3 regions of the Metabacillus elymi genome follow, and region 3 is predicted to be linked to each of the others. Evidence: predicted binding sites of a transcription regulator. Region 3 holds the regulator's gene; each other region holds the start of a gene.

Region 1 (6,502 bases), 1.4 Mb from region 3:
TGTATTATGAAGGTGATTCAATAGATAAGATTTATTACATTTTAGTTGGTTCAATCAATCTATATAAAAGTACAGAGGATGGAAAAATTCTAACGTTAAATTATTTTGAAGCGGATGATATGTTTGGCGATTGTACGTCGAGTAGCAAGCGAGGTTCAATGGAGAATGCAATGGCCATCGAGGATTCGGTTGTTGGTGTGATTGATAAACATGATATTGAAATACTTCTTTGGGAAAATCGTAATTTTTCCATGGAATTCACAAAATGGGTTAGCTTTTCTCAACAGCTTACACAAACAAAGCTCCGTGACCTAATGTTTTTTGGAAAGAATGGCGCGTTAGCATCTGTCCTTATCCGTATGACAAACACATATGGAATACAAGAGGGTGACATGTGGAGAATTACAAAAAAATTCACACATGACGAAATATCCTCATTTATTGGTACACCAAGAGAAACGGTAACGAGAATGCTTAATCAATTAAAAAAAGATGGGATTATACAATATGAAAAAGGCTATTTAACAGTCTATAATCTTAATAGCCTTCGTCAAATATGTCGCTGTGATGATTGTCCTTTGCAAGTTTGCAGACTATAAAGCTTATAAAAAATAATGCCCTGTTAAGTTTCGCTGTTGATTTTCGCACTTTGTTGATTGGAACGGAAGAGAACGTCTGCTGCGGCTGAAATCAACAACCAAGTTTAACGGAGCCAAAAGTATAGAAAGAGCAAAGCTGATTATGCTTTGCTCTATTTGTATTTATATTAAAAGTCCTCTTCTTTTGTCGTAAGATCTACAATGATAGCTGTAAGAATCGTTGTAACAACAAGTAAAGCAAAGGTTATTGAAAACATGTTTATCATCTCCTACCATGTTTTATATCCAGATGATCCAGGTGGAGCATGATGAATCATCTCGCTTAAAGGAATCGTGTAAGCAAACGCGATTAAGGCAAAGGCAATGCAAATCCATATCCACCAATTTTCTAGATATTTAGGTGTTTGTTCCAGATCGCTTTCTGCCATCGGGAATTCAACCTGCTCCTTTTCTGTTGTAGCCTTGGGTGCGAAGAACAACGTATTAAAGACAATATAGATTAAGAGCATAGCAGATAAAAAGAGAATCGTACCACCAATAGCCATTGTCACATGGTTTGAAAGGATACCATTGAACCATTCTAAAGCAGTTGGATCCTTCATATAACCAGCATAAGATGTTCGTCTAGGTGCTCCTAGTAAACCCAAAATATGCTGAGATGTACTCATAAGTAGCATTCCGGTTGACCAGGAAATAACCTGGATAAAGGCGAGTTTTTGAATTGATTTTGTTAATCTTCTTCCAGTTAAATAAGGAATTAACCAAAATGTAAGACCCATAAAGGTCATGGCAACCGGAGTTCCGACCGTAATATGAAAATGTCCAACTACCCACAATGTATTATGAATAACCTCATTTAGCTGGAAGCTTGCGTTAATAATCCCTCCTGCACCACCAGGTATGAAAAAGAACATCGCAATAAAAAGTGAAGTAAAGCGAACATCCTTCCATGGTAATTTAAAGAACCAGCCAAATAATCCTGTTGCTCCTTTTTGTCTACCTGTTTTCTCAAACGTTCCGAACATCGAGAAGGCAGTCATCAATGATGGGATAATAACCATAAACGTTAAGACCGTTTGAAGGAACTTCCAAAAACTTGATATACCAGGCTCTGTAAGCTGATGGTGAAAGCCGACTGGAATTGAAAAAAGAATAAACAAGACAAAAGATAAACGTGCTAAGGAATCACTAAACACTCTACCACCAATAATTTTCGGAACAATAACGTACCAAGCCATGTAGGCTGGAAGCAGCCAAAAATAAACAAGTGGGTGACCGAAGTACCAGAATAGTGAACGGCTTAATTCAACATTTATTGTATCTACCCAGCCAAATGCCCAAGGAATAAATTGAAATAAGACGGTAGCTACTACTCCTAAACAGGCAATTAACCAAAGAATAAGTGTGGAAATTGTCATAAACGCAAACAAGGGACTTAACTGCTTTTTATGTTGTTTTTTCCACTTAACATAGTGCCCAATTAGTGCGAAGCTATAAATCCATGTTCCGACTACAAATAGAGCTAAACCTACGTAGTACCAGCCACTTGCTTGCAATGGTGCATAAAACGTGTAGAGAACAGAAGCTCTTCCTGCTAAAATTTCAACTATTGCAAGCAATGTACCAGCAGTTGTAATGATAAAACCAATCCAAGAAAATAGTCGAACTTTTGGTCCGAAAGCTCCTAATGAATGACTCATACCAGAAATCAAAAATCCAAAAATAAAATATGTTGTAAAGATAAGTGCTAGTAAGACCCCGTGTGCTGTTAAAACTTGATAATAATCTAGCCAAGATGGTAGAGTAAGAGCATCATTTCGAATAAATACTTGAAGCAATCCACAAAACGTTCCTATTAAAAATGCAATATACGCAAAAACAATGTTGGTCAAAGCTAATTTTCGATCACCAATACTAATTTGTTTCATTACTCAATCACCTCGATTGACGTTTTCATAAAGTGATGCCCTGTTCCACAATACTCATTACAAATCACTAAATATTGCCCGGGCTTATCAAAAGTATATTCTTTTGTATTAATCTGACCAGGAATCACCATCATGTTTACATTTGTATTGACAATCGAAAAGCTATGACTTACATCAGCACTAGCAACCTTAAAAATAATCTTTTTTCCAGCTGGAACCTTTATTTCTGGAGGATCATAGCCGAATGTTTTGGCAACAATCACCACTTCATACGTGTCCTCATCGATTTGATGGACACCAGGATGATCAAATGGTGCAGTTTGCTCTAGCTTTTCTGGATCAATTGTCTCCATGCCACCTGCTGGATGGTGATTAAATGCAAAGGCTGTTACACCAATAATGCTTAAAAATAAAACCAATGAAAAAATTCCAAATCCAAGCCAAATCTTCTCATATTTATGAATATGCATAAGTCAAACCCCCTAAATTAACGTGAAAGGTAAAAGAAATAAACACTAAACCACATCACCATTATGATTAGTCCAATGGAAAAAACGCTTATCAACGTTCCTTTTAATTCGTTATTGTCTTCATGTTTGATTTTTTTGCTCATGAAAATCCCCCTCAGCTTAGCTTTAATGTTAGATTAATGGTTTTGTATTATTTTAGATGTGATATAAGTCACACATTTTAGGAGTGAACAATCCGGATTTTGTTGGATTTGTCGAGTGTGAGAAAATAACTAGAGAAAGGGAAGGAAACTCAATAAGGAGATGTGGGGATTTTACCTGCAGGAACAGGGCATAAACGACTTTTTTCATCAAGTGATTATAAAGTTGTCGGGGCATATCCAGAGGGAATGAACCAAAATTTGAGAACTGAGGATCGAAATGATGTGAAAGATAGAGAAGAAATTGAAAGAGTACCGATACCTAATCAAGGTGGTAAATAAAGGCTTAGAATTGAGTGAACTTCAAAAAGAAATTGAAGTTCACTCAAGATAGTTTCAAATGATACAATGCAAGAAGAGAATGCTAACTCATCCCCACTGAGCACCCCATTTTTTCATTTCCTTCAACAACTTATTAAGTGAGTGCCCCTTTTCAGTTAATGTATATTCAACTGTAACTGGGACTGTTGCAAAGGTTTCGCGAGTTAATACTCCATGACTTTCTAAATGACGGAGAGTATCGGTTAGCGCTTTTGGACTTATTTTGGGAATTGAACGCTGTAATTCTCCGAAACGTCTTGTCCCATCAAAGAGTTCTTTAATCACAAGAAAAGACCATTTCCCACCAATAATATCAAGTGCTTTTTCGATTGAGCATTCAATTAGTATGCCATCCAATTTCTCCATAGTATCCTCCTTGTAGTAACTATAAATTTTATAGTAGATTACATAATTTTTATTATATCAATAATATTTCAGTACTTGTATACACTATTCAAAAAATTTATAATTCTAGTGAAGAAAGATTTATCCGTAGGTAGAAACAAAAAAGTGTAACCGTTATCGATAAGGAAACACCAATTGTTATAGCTTTTTCTTTAGAAAGGGGAGATGGGAACATGAAATACAGACGTGTAGGAGGATCAGGGTTAAAGGTCAGTGAGGTAAGCTTAGGGAGTTGGTTAACATTTGGAGCTTCTACTGAAAAGGATAAAGCGATTCAAACAATTGAAACCGCTTACGACCTTGGGGTGAATTCATTTGATACAGCAAATGTATATGCAAGAGGTGAATCAGAAAAAGTAGTCGGTGAAGCTCTTAGCAAATATAATCGCGATTCTTATGTGCTAGCAACAAAAGTGTTTGGACAAATGGGAGATGGACCAAATGATCGAGGCCTTTCGAGAAAACATGTTTTTGAACAGCTTCATGCTAGTTTAAAACGGTTGAAAACTGATTATGTAGATATTTATTACTGTCATCGCTATGATCCAGAAACACCAGTTGATGAAACCTTAAGAACAATTGATGATCTGATCCGTCAAGGTAAGATTTTATATGCTGGGGTAAGTGAATGGTCGGCACAACAAATTCAAGAAGCAATCGGTACATCAGATAAGTATCTATTAGATAGGATAATTGTTAATCAATCAAACTATAATATGTTTCATCGTTATATTGAAAAAGAAGTACTACCAGTAAGTGAGCAGCATGGAATAAGTCAAATTGTCTTTTCACCATTAGCACAAGGAGTGTTAACTGGGAAATATAGCGTAAGCAATCGTGCGCCAGAAGGAAGTCGTGCAACAGATCCGAAAGCGAACATGCATATGGGTCAATTCTTAAATGATGAAATCCTGTTAAAGGTTGAAAAATTAAGTGGAATTGCGAATGAACTTGATATTAGTTTATCTCAATTAGCCATTGCTTGGATTTTGCGTCAACCTGGTGTGGCAAGTACATTAGTTGGTGCGACAAAACCTGAACAAATAATTGAAAATGTTAAAGGTGTGGGTGTGACATTAACGAGCGATGTCATTTCACAAGTAGAAGAAATTTTACAGTAAGGGAGAGAATTATTTGAAAAAAATAGTCGTTACTGGCGGAAGTGGCCTTCTTGGTCACTGGGTAATTAAGGAATTTCTTGATAGTGGATATGAAGTAGTTAATGCAGATGTGAAGCATCCAATTGCTCCACTTTGTAAAACTATTATAACCGATTTACAAAACTTAGGTGAAGTTTACGGGGTGCTTGCTGGAGCAGATGCGGTCGTACATCTTGCTGCCATTCCAGTTGCGTATTCACATCCAAATGAAGTTACCTTTAAAAATAATGTCATGTCTACATACAATATATTAGAAGCTGCGGGAACACTTGGTATTAAAAAAGCAGTCATATCGTCAAGTGAGTCTTCATATGGAATAGTATTTGCGGTTAATGAGCTGTCTCCGCAATATGCTCCACTCGACGAAGAGCACCCACAATTACCAGAGGATAGCTATGGGTTATCTAAAATCGTCAATGAACAAACAGCAGATATGATTCATCGACGAACTGGAATGCAGGTTGTATCCATGAGATTAGGAAATGTGATTGCCCCAAATATGTATGGAAATTTTCCAGGATTTATAAATGACCCTGAACAGCGGAAAGTGATCATGTGGAGCTATATTGATACAAGAGATGCCGCAGTGGCCTATCGACTAGCAGTTGAAACGGATGGTCTTGGCTCTGTTGCACTAAATATCGCAGCAGATGACACAAGCATGGATATTGAAAGTAAGCACCTAGTAGAGACAATCTATCCAACTACTGAAATTCGTAAGAAATTGGAAGCATACGAAACATTATTTTCTAATGAAAAGGCAAAGAAGCTATTAAATTGGCAACCTATGCATAGTTGGAGAGAATATGTGAAGGTTAAGAATTAAGTTTATTTTGAGGGTAATTCAATTGGTGTAGATCAATTGAATTACCCTCTTTTTATTGAAAAAAATAGGAGGAAAAGAGTGAAATATTGGGATAGATGGCTCCTAAGATATAAATTGTAGAAAAACACCCTATCTAGAGAAGCTATTAAATCCAATTTATCTTACTTAGAAATGAAAAACAATTTGCTATCCTAATTCAATCTATATTAAACTGTGATAGGACAAAATGTAGCCAATTATGTAGTTCACACAAAAAGAGAGGAATCGATCCATGTTACACGAATTTACAATAAATATACCTTATAAAGAAATTGACCAATACACAGACACGTTAAATGCAACAGGAATTTATAACTTGTACTATGAATCCCCGATTGAAATCATCAAAGTCCAAAATGGATACGGATATGAAGAAAGGGAAGACCAGCAAGTTGATTTGAAAATTTACGCAAGTGATATGGAAGTGAAGAATCTACCAGAAGCGTATTATTCCTTACTAGAAACGACTCTTTCTATATCAAGGAAAGATATAAGCTATTCCTCACATGAAGAAGCCAATTGGGAGCAATCATATGAATTTGAAGACGTAGATT
Region 2 (6,502 bases), 2.1 Mb from region 3:
AAGAAAGCAAGATCAGGTCACTGCTATAACCAAAAGGATAATAGATTATGAAACAAAGCTCGTACAGGCATCTGATCGTATCATCGTATGTAGTTTATATATGAAGAACGTCTTAATTAATGAGCTTGGCTGTCCCATAGAAAAGCTTGAGGTTATTCCAAATGGAGTCATTCCGAAGAATTATCAAGCAATTATGTTAAATGAAGATGTACGAAATAGGTTTCCTTTTATAAATTCTCCATTTTTATTTGCAATGGGAAGACTTGTTAAAGAAAAGGGCTTTCAACTATTTATCCATGCATTTTCGGAAATTCATCAAGAGTTCCCAGATTTTATACTTGTAATTGCAGGTAAAGGACCATTTGAATCAGAATTAAAGCAATTAACGAAAAAATTCAATTTAGAGAATAAAGTAATTTTTACAGGCTTTTTACATGATTTAGAACGGAATACCTTATTAAAACATTGTGATATGTTAGTTATACCGAGTTTATACGAGCCGTTTGGCATTATTGCATTAGAGGGTATGGCTGCTGCTAAACCGACTGTTGCCTTCAATATAGGTGGCTTAGGAGAAATCCTTGCAGAAAAGCGCGGAATTTTAATTAATGAAGCAAACAGTAAGAGCCTTGCAGAAATACTTCGTAAATATTTATCACAGCCTGATCAGTATCGGGAGATTGCATATAAAGGTTTCCAGTCAGTAAATTCTGAGTATAATTGGTCTTTACTTATTGATGAAACAGCTGATGTTTATAAAAATATGATATAAAAAGGCTCTTTTCTAAGAGAATGTTGCTTTTAGAACGAAAACTATTTAAGGTTGGTTGGAGCGGAAGTGCGAGACTCCTGCGGGAATAGCGGGACAGGTGAGACCCCACAGGCGTTTACGCCGAGGAGGCTCACCGCCCGCCCCGCGGAAAGCGAGCAACTGGAGCGGAAATCAACCACACCGCATTACTAGGTAAATAGCAACAAAGTTTGCGAAAACAGCCTATAAATAAGAAGTATTTAAGGTCAAAATTAAAATATAATGAAATTCATGTGGTATTTGTCTAATAAAAATGCTATTATATTAAAGTCTGATTTGTTTTATTAGTTTTTTATGTTTGGAGGGAAAGAAACATGCGTGTAAATATTACATTAGCTTGCACTGATTGTGGCGAACGTAACTATATTTCTAAAAAGAATAAACGTAATAACCCAGATCGTCTTGAGCTTAAGAAATATTGTTCAAGAGATAAAAAAATGACTACACACCGCGAAACAAAGTAACAGTAGGGATGTTTATTCCTACTGTTTTTTTTATTTTTAAGGCAATATATAAGATGAAAAAGAATGATTCCAACCTTCTCTTCCAGCTATAATAAAGGTAAGGAGGGTAATGACATATGGATAAGAAACATTTACGAACCTTAATTAAGCAGAGATTAGCTGAAATGTCTGAGGAAACATTTAGACACTATTCGAAGGATATTCATCAACAATTATTTTCTTTACAGTCTTGGAAAGAAGCTCATACAATTGCGGTGACAATATCAAATGGCCGTGAAGTTGATACCACAAACATCATCGAAAGGGCATGGCAAGACAAGAAACGTATCGTTGTCCCAAAATGTGACCCTAAAACAAATACGATGGAGTTTAGACAAATAACCTCCTTTGACCAGCTTGAACGCGTCTTTTTTGGTCTTTTAGAGCCGAAAGTTTTGGAAACGGAAAAAGTCAGTCCAAATCAAATTGATCTCATGATAATACCAGGTATCTGTTATGACAGGAGGGGCTATCGTATTGGCTATGGTGGCGGTTATTTTGACCGATATTTAACACATTACAAAAACGATACCTTGTCTTTAGCCTTTTCTATGCAAATTGTTGAGAAAGTGCCTGCTGAGCCACATGATCTTCCTGTTTCAACAATTATTACTGAATGTGGGGTAATTAACTAATATGTTAGAGCTCGAATTGGTTTGGGCCTTTTTGTTTATATGTTTGATATCATATGCTGGTTGGAAGGTAAATTCATTAACTGTCAGTGGTGCAATCGGAGCGGTATGTGTAGGATTTCTCATTTATCTAGGGTTTTCCTGGCAGGGTCTATTCGTATTAGGCTGCTTTTTCAGTAGTTCAAGTTTCTTAAGTAAATATCAAAGTTCAAAGAAGTCAAACCTTCAGGATATGCTAGAAAAAGGAGATCGCAGAGACATTGTTCAGGTGATGGCCAATGGAAGTGTTCCTGCGATACTTGGACTATTTCAATTTATCGAACCGAGTGTAGATCCTACGGTATTACTTTGCTTTTGTATATCGATCGCTGCTGCTAATGCTGATACATGGGCATCTGAGGTCGGTACGCTAAGTAAGCGAAAGCCTAGATTACTTTTAACCTTAAAAAAAGTAGAAAGAGGCACGTCTGGTGCAGTATCTATCCTAGGCACGAGTGCCGCATTAGCTGGAGCGACTTTTATAAGTATAATTGCAGGAATCTTGTTTTCTATTTCCTTTTACTTTATGTTGTGTATCGTAATTTTTGGTTTTATCGGAAATATCCTTGACACATTACTAGGGCAGACAATTCAAGTTAAATATAAGTGTAATGTTTGTGAAAAAATAACTGAAAAACAAATACATTGTAGTAATAGTGGTACGAAGCTGACAAAGTATAGTTTTCTAAATAATGATGCAGTGAACCTTTTATCAATTGCGTCTGCTACTATATTAGGTTTTATTCTTTCATGAAATGTTCAAATATTAATCTTACATAGAGACAATAGTAGTGTAAAATATAATTGTGAAGTAATTCACAAAGTATAAAGAATAAAACACTTGAAGGGTTGGAAGCAAATGGCTAGTAATGTAAATCGTGTCGCACTTATAGGTACAGGTTTTGTAGGATCTAGTTATGCATTTGCCTTGTTAAATCAAGGTGTTACGGAAGAATTAGTTTTAATTGATCTGAACAAGGAGAAATCAGAAGGTGACGCAATGGATCTTAATCATGGCTTAGCCTTTGCTCCAAGCCCTACTAAAATCTGGTATGGAGGCTATGAGGATTGTAATGATGCGGATATCGTTGTTATTTGCGCAGGAGCTAATCAAAAGCCTGGAGAAACCAGACTAGATTTAGTAGCTAAAAACGTAAAAATTTTCAAAACAATTGTAACTGATGTGATGGCTAGCGGGTTTGATGGTATCTTTATTGTTGCTACAAATCCAGTGGATATTTTAACATATGCGGTTTGGAAGTATTCTGGCTTGCCACAAAGCCGTGTTATTGGCTCTGGAACGATTCTTGATACAGCAAGATTTCGTTATCTTTTAGGTGAACATTTTAAAGTAGACACACGCAATGTTCATGCTTATATTATCGGGGAACACGGTGACACTGAGCTGCCAGTGTGGAGCCATGCTGATATTGGGGGTGTCCCAATCCTTGAAACTATGACCGATGAGCAGGAGAAGCTTGAAGAAATTTTTGTAAATGTCAGGGATGCAGCCTACCATATTATTAATCGAAAAGGCGCAACATATTATGGGATAGCGATGGGACTTGTCAGGTTAACAAAAGCCATTCTTCATAATGAACACTCTATTTTAACAGTATCTTGTCATTTAGCAGGTGAATATGGTGAGGATGATGTATATATAGGAGTTCCTGCGATTGTGAATCGAAATGGAATACAAAAGGTGGTAGAGCTTCGCCTAAATGAACATGAGAAAAAACAATTTGCCCATTCAGCAAATGTCTTAAAAGAAACAATGTTTCCCTTTTTTAAAGGATAAAAAAAGCCTTTCCTACTAAATATATGAGTAGGAGGGATGTTTATGAGACGACTCATTATGCTTGTAGCTGGAGGATTCGCATTATATCGCTATCGATATCAAATAGTGAATGTTGTATTAGGTCAACCTGAGCTACGTAGATACTTTATTCAATTATCAATGAGAGTTCCTTTTTTAAGAGATCGTTTTGTTAATCGTGCTTTTCATTAAAAAGTTAATTCTTGAAAAAGCTGACTTTGTAGTTAAGTCAGTTTTTTTTTACTTTATGCTTCTAAAAATTTCTTGGTTTTTTTAGAAGGTAGCTTAAAGGCAGGATTCTTCCTTTTCACTTTCATTACTTGTTATAATAAAGAAAAATAAAGGTCGGAGCGGATATTATGGTGATAGAGCAAGATTATTTATATTGGTCATTAATAGAACAACTAGTAGTGGAGCAGAAATATTCAATTTTGGCTCTATCCCAGGATGGTCGTGAGGTATTGCTAGAGCCGTTTCGTAATAAACAATTTACGCTAGTTCGGTTAAGAAGAATGGATGTTGATTGGGGAAACACACTTGCTTTAGATATTGAACAAGCAGGTGCAAGATTTGAACAACTTTTAAGAAATGGTGTAAGAGGTCCAATTCGTATAATGAATATATATGTTTCTTCATTACCACCTGTAGATGACTATCCTGAAAGCTTTGTTAAAGGATACAGTAGATCGAAAGGTAAAATAGATATAACCTCTACCTTGTTAATAAAGGATAATCTAAAGGAAAAGATTCAAAAATTAGAAGAAGCATTAAATGTTCCAGTGAAATTTGATCATGAAATACAAAGGGAAAATCTAGAACTTGCAGACATTCAAAAAGTAAGAAATAGAGTTATCGACTTTCAAAACCAACAGAAAGAAGAAGAAAGAAAAATCTTTCAAAATGGTAAGCCTTTTTTAACGTATCTTTTTTTAGGATTACAAATTTTTATGTTTCTCCTTCTCGAATTATACGGCGGAAGTACTAATTCGGAGACTTTAGTTCGTTTCGGAGCAAAATATAATCCCCTCATTTATGAAGGGGAGTGGTGGAGATTTTTCACTCCCATTGTGTTACATATTGGTTTTTTGCATTTACTGATGAATAGTTTTGCGCTCTATTACATTGGGCCTGCAGTTGAACGAGCGTATGGCTCACTACGCTTTTTGTTTATCTATTTAGTTGCTGGCGTTTCTGGTTCGATTGTAAGCTTTGCATTTAGTCCGTTTCTATCTGCGGGTGCCTCTGGTGCTATATTCGGTTGTTTCGGTGCGTTATTATACATAGGGGTGCAAAATAGAAAAGTTTTTTTTCGAACGATGGGTTCTAACCTATTAGTAGTAGTAGCCATTAACTTGGCGCTTGGCTTTGCAATTCCAAATATTGATAATGCGGGACATATTGGTGGATTAGTTGGTGGTTTTCTTGCAGCATTAATTGTTCAACTTCCTAAAAGAAAGCATATTCTACTGAGACTAATAGGTTTAGCTGCAACAATTACTTTATTAGTTATTTTATATCGTTACGGAATTAGCCAAACTGAAGAGCAGCATTCGCAGTATACAGTTCTTCAAGGTCAAGAGTTAATACAGGATGAAAAATATGAAGAAGCATACACTTATTTAAATGAAGCAATAAAAACGGATAACAGCTCAAATGATCTCTTGTTTTTGTTATCTGTAAGTGAAATTGAATTGGAAAAGTATGATCAAGCAGTCCGGCATTTAAAACAAATTATTTCAGATGATAATTCCTATCATCAAGCTCATTTTAACCTCTCGATCTTATATGCAAATAGGGGTGACATTTCTCTTGCATTGGAAGAGGTAAATAATGCATTGGAATATGACCCTACAAATGAGGATTATAAATCATTTAAGGAACAAATTAATCGTTAAGCGATATGTTCTGAATAAATTTAAATGGTAAACCATTCTCAGCTTGAATAAGAATCACAATATGAGAGTAATTTTTTGCAATCAAAATCAAAGGCATGGTGCTGCCAATTGGTTCAATCACCTTGCCTTCTTTTGTTTTTAAACCTAAAAAGTAATTTTTATATAAACCCTCCCATAGACTACCAATCACTTCTTGTGTTTTAGCCTTTGATAATCCCAAAAGCGGATCGGTATTGTACCTTTCTAACTCTATGAACGGAATTTTTTCATATTTGGTTTCGTCAATTTTATAATAGTCAATCAATTGATTCCAGCTGTATTCAAGATGTTGTTCTGTCACTTTATCTAAAATGTCTTTCCACTCTAATTCTTCATCAGTAAGTGGCCTTTTAAAAGAAAAAAGATCTGTAAATTCTGAATCAATTACGTATAAATGGTCTCGAGACATTCGCTGTGTACTACGGATAAGATCATTCTCCAAATGAATTTCTCCATAATGAAGACTTATCGTTTGATAATGGCTACTATCTTCACCAGTAATTTTTTTATATTGTGCAAGCTTTTGGCTTTGATCCTCCCATTCGGAAAGCGTATCAACTAATTTTCCATCTGAAAATAGCAATGATATATCTTGCCTTAAATATATTTCCTTGTTTGTAAGTGAAGTAACATCCCACTCAATGATATACTCATCATCATCTTTTTTACCAGCAAACTGGAGAGTAGTAGAAGCTTTATCAAAGGTTACAGAGTCGTCAATTGGAAAAAAGATGATGCTTTCCCTTGCAACTTTCCCATGATAAAAA
Region 3 (6,502 bases):
ATGTTCCGCGAAGTTTGTTAACTACTAGAGTAGCTAATGCTTCACCTTCTACATCTTCTGCAATTAATAATAGAGGCTTACCTTGTTGAACAACTTGCTCTAAAACAGGTAAGATTTCTTGAATGTTTGTGATTTTTTTATCAGTGATTAATACATATGGGTTTTCAAGAACTGCTTCCATTTTATCAGAATCAGTTACCATGTATGGAGATGCATAACCACGGTCAAACTGCATACCTTCTACTACTTCTAATTCAGTAGAGAAACCTTTAGATTCTTCAATTGTGATAACTCCGTCGTTACCAACGCGTTCCATTGCTTCTGCGATTAATTGACCTACTTCTTCATCAGCAGAAGAGATTGCAGCAACTTGTGCAATAGATTCTTTACCTTCGATTGGTTTAGAAATAGCTTGTAGCTCTTCTAAAGCAACAGCAACTGCTTTTTCAATTCCCTTACGAACAACCATTGGATTTGCTCCAGCAGTTACGTTCTTTAATCCTTCACGGATCATTGCTTGAGCTAAAACAGTTGCAGTTGTTGTACCGTCACCAGCAACATCGTTTGTTTTGCTAGCAACTTCAGCAACAAGCTTAGCACCCATGTTTTCGAAAGCATCTTCTAATTCGATTTCTTTCGCAATTGTAACACCATCATTTGTAATTAAAGGAGAACCGTATTTCTTTTCTAATACGACGTTACGTCCTTTAGGTCCTAATGTAACTTTAACAGCATCTGCCAATGCATCAACACCACGAAGCATTGAACGACGAGCATCTTCACTGAATTTAATATCTTTAGCCATTTTTACAAGACCTCCTCAAAGTTTTAAATGTTTTCTATGATATGTGTGCTGTTTCTATTAACCGATAACAGCTAAAATGTCGTTTTCACGTAAAATTAAGTATTCTGTACCTTCATATTTCACTTCAGTACCAGCATATTTTGAGAAGATAATACGATCGCCTTCTGCTACTTCAAGAGCTACTTTTTCTCCACTATCTAATACACGACCTGTACCAACAGCTACTACTTTACCTTCTTGTGGCTTCTCTTTCGCACTATCTGGAAGGACGATACCACTAGCAGTTTTTTCTTCTGATTCAACTAACTCGATAATAACGCGATCACCTAATGGCTTTAACAAGTGAAACAACCTCCTCAAATTCGTTAAAAAATGATTATTTTTCCTTTTTATTAGCACTCGTTGTCCTTGAGTGCTAACACAATTATTATATTATATAAGATCTCTTCTAATTTCAAGTCTGAAGTTAAAATTTTTTTGAAGAACTTGCCTAAAAGATTATGTCTAAATTGTAAATACAATAAACATCTTTTGATTAATTCACCATAGTTATCATACATATGATATTTGAAAGGTATGATACAATAGGGTTTGATTAATTTTGCCCATGTTCAATTCCGTGATCAGATGTTCTGTCAAATATCACATCATTAGTCAAATGAAGGAGGCCTCTATGAAAAAGCATTATTGGTTTATTTTATTAACATATATGCTCATGCAGCTTTCAGGGGTTGCTGGGATCAGATTATTTCATTATTTAGATATAGGAGCTACACAGGTTGAAAGATTTGCATATTGGACAATCTTTAGCTTTACCCTTGCGTTTATCATTATTCTCTTTTTATTAAGGAAAGAACGTAAGAATGAGAGTTTACTTCGCGGGGAACCTTCATCTGTTGGCGCTTCTGTCGGTTGGGCAATTGGCGGATTCTTATTAGCTATTTTCGCCCAGAGCCTTGCTGCAAACATCGAAATTAATCTATTTGGTGTAGAGCCTGGATCAGAAAACACAGAAATGATTGTTAGTGTCATCGAAGTAACACCATTAGTCATTATTGTTACTTCAATTATCGGACCGATATTAGAAGAGATCATTTTCCGAAAAATAATCTTTGGTGTGTTATATAAAAGGACGAACTTTATCATTGCTGGCCTTATCAGCTCACTTCTTTTTTCGCTTTTGCATGGTGAGCCTCAGCACCTTCTTTTATATGCGTCGATGGGTTTTACCTTTGCCTTTTTATATGTAAAAACAAAGCGGATCATAGTACCTATCTTTGCCCATGTGGCAATGAATACGATGGTAATCATAGTTCAAACTGTATTTCGTGAGGACATTGAAAAAATGATGAAGCAAGTTGAAGACATGCAGCAAGTGCAAGTTATTATTGGAGGCCTTTTAACATGAGAACAAACCCTATATCCATGGGATTCTTTTATTTAACGATGGGGTTGCTGTTTACGTATTTAGCAATTAACAGTGCTGAAAATGGAATTTTTTCTTTTCCGACAATCGTTTTAATTCTAATTGCAACCTTTGATATCGGAGTGGCAATTAGAATGTTTATCCTATCTAGTAAAATCAAAAAAATGAACAAAAAAAAATGAGACTTTATTCAGTCTCATTTTTTGCATTCTCTTCCTCGAACCTTAGCTTCTGAGCTTTCCTATATGTAATTCTGGATACCCAAATACTAATTTCATATAAAATAAACAACGGTATCGAAACCATTAAATGTGATGTTAATTCTGGTGGTGTAATAAGTGCCGCAATGACAAGTAGAACAAAGTAGGCATATTTTCGCACCTGAGATAAGAACATCGGCGTAACAATTCCTAATCTTGTAAGAAACATAATAACTACAGGTAACTGAAACAGCAGCCCAAACGGAACAGTTAGCTGCAATAAAAAAGTAAAATATTCATGAATTCCAATTACTTGATTAACTTCTAGATCATTCGAGATCCTTTCCATAAAATCAACCACAAATGGAAACAAGATAAAATATGAAAAGGAAACCCCGACAAAAAACAACCCTAGTGACATTGGGATATAACTTAAAGTAACGCGCCTTTCTTTCTCGTATAAGCCCGGACTAACGAACGACCATAGCTGATACAAAATAACAGGTGACGTTATGACAAATGCAATAAGAAACGCAAATTGCATGTAAACCATTAATGGATCTGTTAAATTAAACGAATTTAGTGTTAAATTCTTTGCTTCATCTGTTTGCTGTAAATAAACGATAATCGGTCTTGAAAGTAAAAAGCCAGCAATAATAGCTATGAAAAAGAAAACGACAACAATAACAAGTCGTTTTCTAAGCTCTGTTATATGTTCAATGACCGACATTTCATTATTTTTCATATCGGTTTCATCCTATCTTACTTGACTTCGTCCTTCTTTTCTATCTTTTTCACATCATCTTCTTCATCATCTGCTAAACCTTTTGTTGCATTTTTAAATTCACGTAATGAATTACCTACTGCTTTACCAAGATCAGGTAACTTTTTTGGTCCAAAAATAAGTAATGCAACAAATGCAATTAATAATAGGCTTCCGAATCCAAGTGTTGGCATCGAAATCCACCTCCCTGTCTTTATTATTTATCTTCATTAGGATAATGTTTTAAAAAATAAACTAACGACTGAAGCTCAACCGCTAAATCAATATGATGGATCCGTATTTCATCTGGAACATTTAATCTAGCCGGAGTAAAGTTTAAGATCCCTTTAATTCCTTTGACAATAAGTCTGTCAGTAATAGACTGAGCGACAGTTGCAGGTACTGTTAAAATTGCTACAGTTACATCCTCTGGAATAATTTCTTCGAGATGATCTAAATCATAGACAGGAACTCCACCAATTTCTGTTCCAATTTTCTTATTATCAACATCAAATGCAAGTGAAATAACAGTATTATTATTCTTGGTAAAATTATAATGTAAAAAAGCTGTCCCTAAATTACCGACACCTATTAAACATACCTTCGTTGTTTCATCTTGATCTAATGTTTTTCTAAAAAAGGATAACAAATAATTCACATTATAACCATACCCTTTTTTACCTAGCGCACCAAAATATGAGAAATCTCTCCGAATAGTGGCAGAATCTACCTTTACAGCATCACTTAGCTCGGCAGAAGAAACACGCTGCTTACCAGATGAGTGTAAATTTTTTAAAAACCGGTAATATAAAGGCAAACGCTTAGCGGTTGCCTGCGGAATTTTAGATTGTTCTATATTCACTCTTTATCCCTCACATTCATACAAAACGTGCTATGACGTACCAACGTCACCATCCAAAATGAAGGGAAGAACTGTGTATAACTACAAGCCCAACACCAATATGGCGGCGTGAACGGCGCAACATAATAAATATTTATTGCAAAGAACTAGTTGCTTTTAACTAAGATGTTTTATCAATCAACTATTTGTTATTCACTAGCTCATTATATCTTCCCTGATGAAATCTCCACTTTTGCCACCAGTTTTTTCTACTAGATAGGTTGGTCCGATAACCATCCCTTTATCCACAGCTTTACACATATCATAAACTGTAAGCGCTGAAATGCTTGCAGAGGTTAACGCTTCCATTTCGACACCTGTACTGCCTTTTGTTTTTACAGTTGAACTTATCAAAAGTATATATGTACTATCACTTTTTTCCCATTCAAACTCAATATCTACACCTTTAATTGGAATAGGATGACACATAGGGATGACATTTGATGTTTGTTTAGCTGCCATTATACCAGCAACCTGTGCAACAGATAATACATCACCTTTTCCAATTTCATGATTGGTGATCTTTTCATATACCTCTTTTGTCACTTGAATGCTTGTCTTTGCACGTGCTGTTCTAACTGTTATTTCTTTTGCAGAGATATCAACCATTTTCGCTCTGCCTTGCTCATTAAAATGGGTAAATTCTGACATATTCATATCTCCTTATACGTAGACTATACACTATTTTTTAAAATCTGTCTGTTTGTTATTGTGACAATTATATGGATAGACCAAAAGCGCAAGCGCCTTGAACAGCCCCGACAAGCATAAGATGATTTAGAATAGAAGGCGTTCTTTGCCTTCAATTCTAAATTAGCTTATGACCTCGAGGGGCTAGGCGCTGGAGCTGAATCTCGTGCGCTTATCCACAGTTTAAGAATTTTATAATTTCCTAAACGAGAACAAAAGCGCAAGCGCCTTGCTAAGAGACGTAGAAAAAGAACACTCCGTCCAACAATATAGATATCTATTGTATCTTTGTTGCCCATATGTCCCTATTAAGCTAAACTTAAAGCATTAGTAGAGGTGAAAACAATGATATTGTTACAAATAAATCAACTTAGTAAATATTTCGGCGCTGACCCTATTTTATCGAATATTAAGCTAGAAGTACAAACAAGAGACAAAGTTGCCATTGTGGGACGTAATGGGGCCGGAAAATCAACCCTTTTAAAAATAATTGCTGGAGTCATGTCACATGATTCTGGTGATATCATTAAACCAAAAGATGTATCAATCGGCTACTTAGCTCAAGATACGGGATTAGAATCTCAATTATCAATATGGGAAGAAATGAATTTAGTATTTAAAGAGCTTCAGTTAATGGAAAAGGAAATGAGACTTGTTGAGCAAAGAATGGCAACAGTTGACCCTGCCCATGAATCACTTAAATTTGAGAAACTCCTAAAAGAATATGACATCTTACAAGTGAAATTCAAAGAAAACGGTGGATATCAATATGAAGCTGATATTCGATCTATCCTTCATGGACTCGGATTTAGCGAGTTTGATCCAGGTACTAAAATATCTTCGTTGAGTGGTGGCCAAAAAACCCGCCTCGCACTAGGGAAATTACTATTAACAAGCCCTGACCTTTTAATATTAGATGAACCAACTAACCACTTAGATATTGAAACTTTGACATGGCTTGAACAATACTTGCAAAACTACCCTGGAGCGATTTTAATTGTTTCTCATGATAGATACTTTTTGGATAAAATTGTAACTCAAGTATACGAGATTAGTCGACATACGAGTACAAAATATCTCGGTAATTACAGCAGCTACTTACAGTATAAAGCAGAAAACTACGAAAAAGAGCTTAAAAGCTATGAAAGACAACAGGAAGAAGTAGCTAAGTTAAAAGACTTTATCCAACGTAACCTAGCCCGTGCTTCGACAACTAAGCTTGCACAAAGCAGAAGAAAAAAGTTAGAGAAAATGGATTTAATGAATAGGCCACTTGGTGACGAAAAATCAGCCAACTTTCAATTTGATATTGAAAGACAAAGTGGAAATGATGTCTTAAAGGCTAAAGACATCTCTGTTTCATATGACTCGGTTCATCCTGTCATTTCAAACATATCCTTTTCTATTTCACGTGGTGATAGTATCGCACTAGTTGGTCCAAATGGTATTGGTAAATCTACATTACTCAAATCTATTGTTCAGAAGCTTGACTCATTAACTGGCTCATTTGCCCTTGGCTCCCATGTGCAAATTGGCTATTACGATCAACAGCAGGCAGATTTAACATCTAATAAGCGTGTGCTGGACGAGCTTTGGGATGAATATCCACAGAAGACGGAAAAGGAAATTCGTACAGTTCTAGGAAACTTTCTATTTTCTGGTGACGATGTTTTAAAGTCTGTTTCAACTCTCAGTGGTGGAGAAAAGGCGAGACTTG

The links. Region 3 encodes Rex, which represses fermentation and respiration genes when NADH is low (regulators of the CRP and FNR family bind a similar motif). Its sites were predicted from a motif close to TTGTGAAATATTTCACAA; they were not measured.
Region 1: the regulator Rex is predicted to act here: its motif matches at 3,197-3,214, upstream of HUW50_RS04235 (cytochrome C oxidase subunit II).
Region 2: the regulator Rex is predicted to act here: its motif matches at 2,790-2,807, upstream of HUW50_RS00910 (L-lactate dehydrogenase).

Annotation. Positions count from the first base shown of each region.
Region 1 covers NZ_CP055263.1:871,982-878,483, reverse strand. Annotated here, with positions in the region: gene HUW50_RS04250 (Crp/Fnr family transcriptional regulator) at 1-599, shown strand, start outside; gene HUW50_RS04245 (b(o/a)3-type cytochrome-c oxidase subunit 1) at 869-2,527, opposite strand; gene HUW50_RS04240 (cytochrome c oxidase subunit II) at 2,527-2,997, opposite strand; gene HUW50_RS04235 (cytochrome C oxidase subunit II) at 3,015-3,140, opposite strand; gene HUW50_RS04230 (cupin domain-containing protein) at 3,303-3,479, shown strand; gene HUW50_RS04225 (winged helix-turn-helix transcriptional regulator) at 3,567-3,884, opposite strand; gene HUW50_RS04220 (aldo/keto reductase family protein) at 4,097-5,044, shown strand; gene HUW50_RS04215 (NAD-dependent epimerase/dehydratase family protein) at 5,058-5,909, shown strand; gene HUW50_RS04210 (50S ribosomal protein L11 methyltransferase) at 6,181-6,502, shown strand, end outside.
Region 2 covers NZ_CP055263.1:176,691-183,192, reverse strand. Annotated here, with positions in the region: gene HUW50_RS00930 (glycosyltransferase family 4 protein) at 1-772, shown strand, start outside; gene rpmG (50S ribosomal protein L33) at 1,126-1,275, shown strand; gene HUW50_RS00920 (5-formyltetrahydrofolate cyclo-ligase) at 1,392-1,949, shown strand; gene HUW50_RS00915 (DUF92 domain-containing protein) at 1,951-2,739, shown strand; gene HUW50_RS00910 (L-lactate dehydrogenase) at 2,845-3,783, shown strand; gene HUW50_RS00905 (hypothetical protein) at 3,826-3,993, shown strand; gene HUW50_RS00900 (rhomboid family protein) at 4,161-5,696, shown strand; gene HUW50_RS00895 (hypothetical protein) at 5,686-6,502, opposite strand, start outside.
Region 3 covers NZ_CP055263.1:2,235,694-2,242,195, reverse strand. Annotated here, with positions in the region: gene groL (chaperonin GroEL) at 1-805, opposite strand, end outside; gene groES (co-chaperone GroES) at 863-1,147, opposite strand; gene HUW50_RS10760 (CPBP family intramembrane glutamic endopeptidase) at 1,479-2,213, shown strand; gene HUW50_RS10755 (YdiK family protein) at 2,210-2,413, shown strand; gene tatC (twin-arginine translocase subunit TatC) at 2,418-3,176, opposite strand; gene HUW50_RS10745 (twin-arginine translocase TatA/TatE family subunit) at 3,194-3,388, opposite strand; gene HUW50_RS10740 (redox-sensing transcriptional repressor Rex) at 3,412-4,056, opposite strand; gene moaC (cyclic pyranopterin monophosphate synthase MoaC) at 4,252-4,746, opposite strand; gene HUW50_RS10730 (ABC-F family ATP-binding cassette domain-containing protein) at 5,131-6,502, shown strand, end outside.